DNA from 2 places in the Paenibacillus sp. 01T47 genome. Region 1 is predicted to be linked to the other one. Evidence: riboswitches for the same ligand, from Rfam matches in the RefSeq annotation. Region 1 holds a riboswitch; the other holds the start of a gene.

The links. A riboswitch is a leader RNA that binds a small molecule or an ion and turns the genes downstream of it on or off. The one in region 1 is predicted to bind cyclic di-GMP.
Region 2: it holds a riboswitch for cyclic di-GMP, as region 1 does, so the genes downstream of both, AC1DOV_RS18310 (SpaA isopeptide-forming pilin-related protein) here and AC1DOV_RS29315 (EAL domain-containing protein) in region 1, are expected to answer to the same signal.

Annotation. Positions count from the first base shown of each region.
Region 1 covers NZ_JBFTPA010000021.1:124,665-126,868, reverse strand. The annotation lists gene AC1DOV_RS29320 (metallophosphoesterase) at 1-631, shown strand, start outside; cyclic di-GMP riboswitch class I at 748-833, shown strand; gene AC1DOV_RS29315 (EAL domain-containing protein) at 918-2,204, shown strand, end outside.
Region 2 covers NZ_JBFTPA010000008.1:230,095-232,298, forward strand. The annotation lists gene AC1DOV_RS18310 (SpaA isopeptide-forming pilin-related protein) at 1-940, opposite strand, end outside; cyclic di-GMP riboswitch class II at 972-1,055, opposite strand; gene AC1DOV_RS18315 (hypothetical protein) at 1,301-1,762, shown strand; gene AC1DOV_RS18320 (ATP-dependent helicase ComFA) at 1,944-2,204, shown strand, end outside.

The DNA of each region.
Region 1 (2,204 bases):
TGGCCTAGCCGTCTACCAAAACTTTAAACATGTTCATTCTATTCTTGAGAAAAACAGGCCAATTGATGAGCATATCAAAGCATATGAAACGTATAAGAGGCAGCTGGAGCTGTATGCCGAGGCTGGGGAGCTTGAATACAAGCCATTTTCGCTGCTTAAGATCGTATACGTAGACGGAAGCGAGCAGCTGCCAGCGTGGAAAACCTCGGAGATGTATCGTTTCCTCTCTGACGATCCATTCATCACGCTTGTTCTGTCTGATGAGGAGAGCTATGAGCTTGCAGAAAAATATTTCTACACGCTTACGGTAGACAATCATATGGAAGGTGTCGTGATTAAGCCGGAGATGCCTCAGCCGTACACGGTTCCCTATATGAAAGTGCGCAATAAGGAATACATGTCTATTATTTACGGTTATGATTATAGATTTCCGCACAAGTACAATAAGCTCATCAAGCAAAAAAATATTACGCAAAAGCTTCGTACATCATTTAACGAGTACCGGCTAGGACAGCATATGCTTGCGATTCCTTTTGCTGAAATTGCCCCGGAAAACGATGGATATCAAGCGGCTGTTGCGAATCTTTTGTTTGAGGTTGCCAAAGAGAAGGAAATCGATCCTAGATTGTAAATCATCAATATACCAAACCTCCCAAAATGGGAGGTTTTTCTACATCATTCGACCTATTATGAAATTGGTTATGGTATATATCGGAATAATATGGAATACTGGTATATGTAAAAAGTCCTAGTAAAAAGCAAAGTTGTCGAAAGACAATGACGCAAAGCCAACAGGCCTAAAGGAAATTTCCAAAGGTGGCTGGGTTGCCAAAAGGATGAGTGATAACATACCTATATCCTCTCCTTAAAAACTTCAGGTTACCGCCTACGTTATGAATAAGAGGGGATATTTAGCAATGAAACAAATGATTAAACGTTTTAATGGCAATGTTAATGTTGGTAGTTTTAATATTGTTCAAAAGTTAGCTAATTTAGGATACTGGGAGTTTGACCATATTCGCAGAGAAGCATCCTGGTCGAATCAAATGTTCGAAATATATGGTATGAAATCTGATTTCTCGATGACGATTGAACAATTTTTTGAGTTCGTGCATCCCGAAGATCGTGAGCGCGTTAATGAGCAGTTCCACCTTGCAATTGAATCAAAAAAGGAAAGCGTTTCCGAGTACAGAATCGTTCGTCAGGGCGGTGAAGTTAGACATGTGGTGGAAAACATTACGTTCATACGGAATGCCGAAAACGAGATATTGTTGACGATAGGCATGATTCAGGATGTTACGGAAAATAAAAAAATACAGCATCGCCTCACACTAGAAGAGCAGCTTTATAAATCGATATTTGAAAACAATCCTGATGCTGTCTTTTCTTTAGACGCACAAGGGCGTTTTTTGTCATGCAATTCAGTGCTTGAGCAACTTTTTGGATATACGAAAGAGGAAATTATTAATGATAGTTTTCATAAATTTGTAGATGCCGCAGCGCTGGATAAAACGATTCAATATTTTGAGCAAACGGTCAAGACGCTGAATCCTCAAAACTATGATACGACAGGCATTACGAGAACAGGGCAAACGGTCGAATTTAATGTGACCAATATTCCAATCATTATTAATAAAAAGCTTATCGGTGTCTACGGCATTGCCAAGGATATTACGCAGCAAAAAATGATTGAGCAGTCGTTGACTGAGACCGAATTAAAATACCGCAGTATTGTCGAGCAATCCATTGTCGGTATTTTTGTCGCGCAGAAAAACAACTTCGTTTATTCAAATGATCAGCTCAATAAAATGTTCGGTTATGACTCCTTGATCGGTATGGATATTATACAGACGATTCATCCCTCAGACCGTGAAGCCGTCGTTAATCAGCTAACGAAGTTACAGGAGGGGCAGTCTTTATCTAATTTCTGCCACAGAGCCATTAAACAAGATGGGACGAATATTCATTGCGAAGTGCACTATAATCAAGTGTCAAATATGGGTGAGCAAGCGATCGTTGGCGTAGTCCTTGATATTACGGATCGAAGCAAGGCTGAGGAATTAAATCAATATTTGGCTTACCACGATTATTTAACGGAGATGCCAAATCGCAGAATGTTTGAAGACCAGCTAGATAAGCAGCTAAGGGTAAGCGAGTATTTTAAGCAGAGGCTGGCGATCATGCTGATTGACGTGGATCGTTTC
Region 2 (2,204 bases), on a different contig from region 1:
AAAAGCTTACGGAACCTTTTCCAGGTATTACGCCGTTTCCTGTTTGAGTGGAATTCGGAATTTCCCATGAATAAGAAACCTCGATGTTACTCTCGTTACTTACTTTCCATGTTCTTGTTTTATTTGGATCGGCGGAGCAGGCTGTTTCAAGTTTGAGCTTAGCCGTATTGATAACTGCTTTTTGCACAGAGTTATCTGTGGTTACTACGATCTGCTGGGTAGCCACTAAATCGGTGGTAAAGCCATCTAAGGTTAATTCTTTTAATGTATAGGTACCGATAGGTAATTCGTTGAATTGCAAAATACCGTCACTATTGGTAACACCGCTTTTGACTAATTTACCGTCTTTCCAAAGCTCGAAGGTAATGCCTGCATGAGGAGCGCCCTCGACATCATTTAAATGTTTATTGATGATGATACTGCCCGTACAGCTGTTCGAAAGCTTTAGATTCCATGCTAAAATTTTGTCACCATGAGCGCCGGGACCTAATGTTTTAATTAAATCTCCGCTATAGATATCTAATTGATAAGGCAAACATTTTGGAATGTTAATCGTAACGGAGTAAGTACCTGCTTTTGGATATATAATAGACTGTCCCTCAAAAAATGTTTGCTTGTTGTATGGAATGGTTGTATCGCCGGGTCCAGGTGCCCAGTCAGCAGGGCCTTCATAGCCGGAGAAGCTGACTCTAACACAATCTTTTAGCGTCTGGAACGTAGCGGTAGCTGTTCCGTTATTATTGACTACGATATTGGAATGCGTGGCAATGACATCCTTGCGATCTGATGAGTACTGTGGACAGCTATTCTCATCTACGAGTGCCGCAGCATTCGTACCTTGATTGCTATCACCTTCGGCCATGGCAATGGAACTAAGCGACAACGAAAAAATTAATAACAGAGCCAGGGCTAAACTGATTTTTTTCCTAAAATAACGCATCTTTCACTCTCCTCTTAGATACGTAGTGGGGTTCCAAGAGGGCCGGTTACACTACTAGCTCCATATAATCCAAGTGTCCAATTGTAGATTATACTTCATCGCTTCCCTAGTTATTTTGATTGTGAAAATCCACTCTCCCTTTCTATATGCGTGCACCGGTTAGATATGCATGCTTTCATATTAAAATGATAACATGTATTGGAAATTGCTCAAGGGTGTTTCTTTGTCAGAAAATGACTAATAATCAGCATAAAGCAGGATATAATTTTGGCATAACACACATTTTGTCACCTTGTCCCTTGATTGCGGAACCAGTGGGCTCTTCATGGCATATAGTGTCACAAAGAGGAGGTGGCCGCCATGTTTGAACTTCTACTTCTTGTTATTGGCTGTTATGCTTTGGCTGCATTGTCGGTGCATCTGGCGTATCGAATTTGGCGAGGGCGCCAGCAATCCAGCAAGCATTATGTGCTCGTAGCTGACGTTCAGCAAAACAATATGGAATGGTATGTACGTTCGCTGTTTTCTTTCTCTCGGCGAATGGGGAAAAACGTTCGTTTGACGATCGTAGATCAAGGGGTTACAGAGGAGACACTGGCTATTGTTGAACGATTAGCTAGAAGGGGCGATGAGGTCAGGATTCACTCTAATGGATCTAACCCGTTGTCTGGAAGCGAAGACGGTAAGCGCTCTCAAACAGAGGGTGTGGATGGAACTCAGCTGCTATGGCTGCTCCAGGCAGAAGGAGTTGTGTCGCTTTCCGATCATGCGGTGCTAATTGATTTGCAAAATCCGACAGATTTGTCGAAAATGCCATTTTAGTATATACTCTACGGTAATGAAATAGTCGGAGTGAAGCACACTCAATAACGCAAATGCGTTGTTGGGTGTGCTTTTTTTTGTTTACAGTGCTTGCAATTTGTCTGGGAAGGGAGAGGCTGTATTTAACTTAACAGATGAATAATGAAATTAGTTCTATAAAGTGTCAAGGGAGCGAATAGAGATGAGGGCACAATTGTATGTTGTGAAAGTGAATGGATGCTGGCAGGCTCGACTGACTATCAAAGCAATGGTGGATAAATACTTCTGGATGCATGGAGCGTTTGGTGAAGCGGGATTCTTGAACAACGAGATCGCAGAGGAGGGATGGCTGCTAAAAGAAGAACTGCCGCTCGGGGATGCGTGTATTGCAGTGGAGCTTTGGGATGCGGCTATAAAACGTGGCAATGGCGGCAGAAATAACGCGAGTAAAAGCTTAAATGAG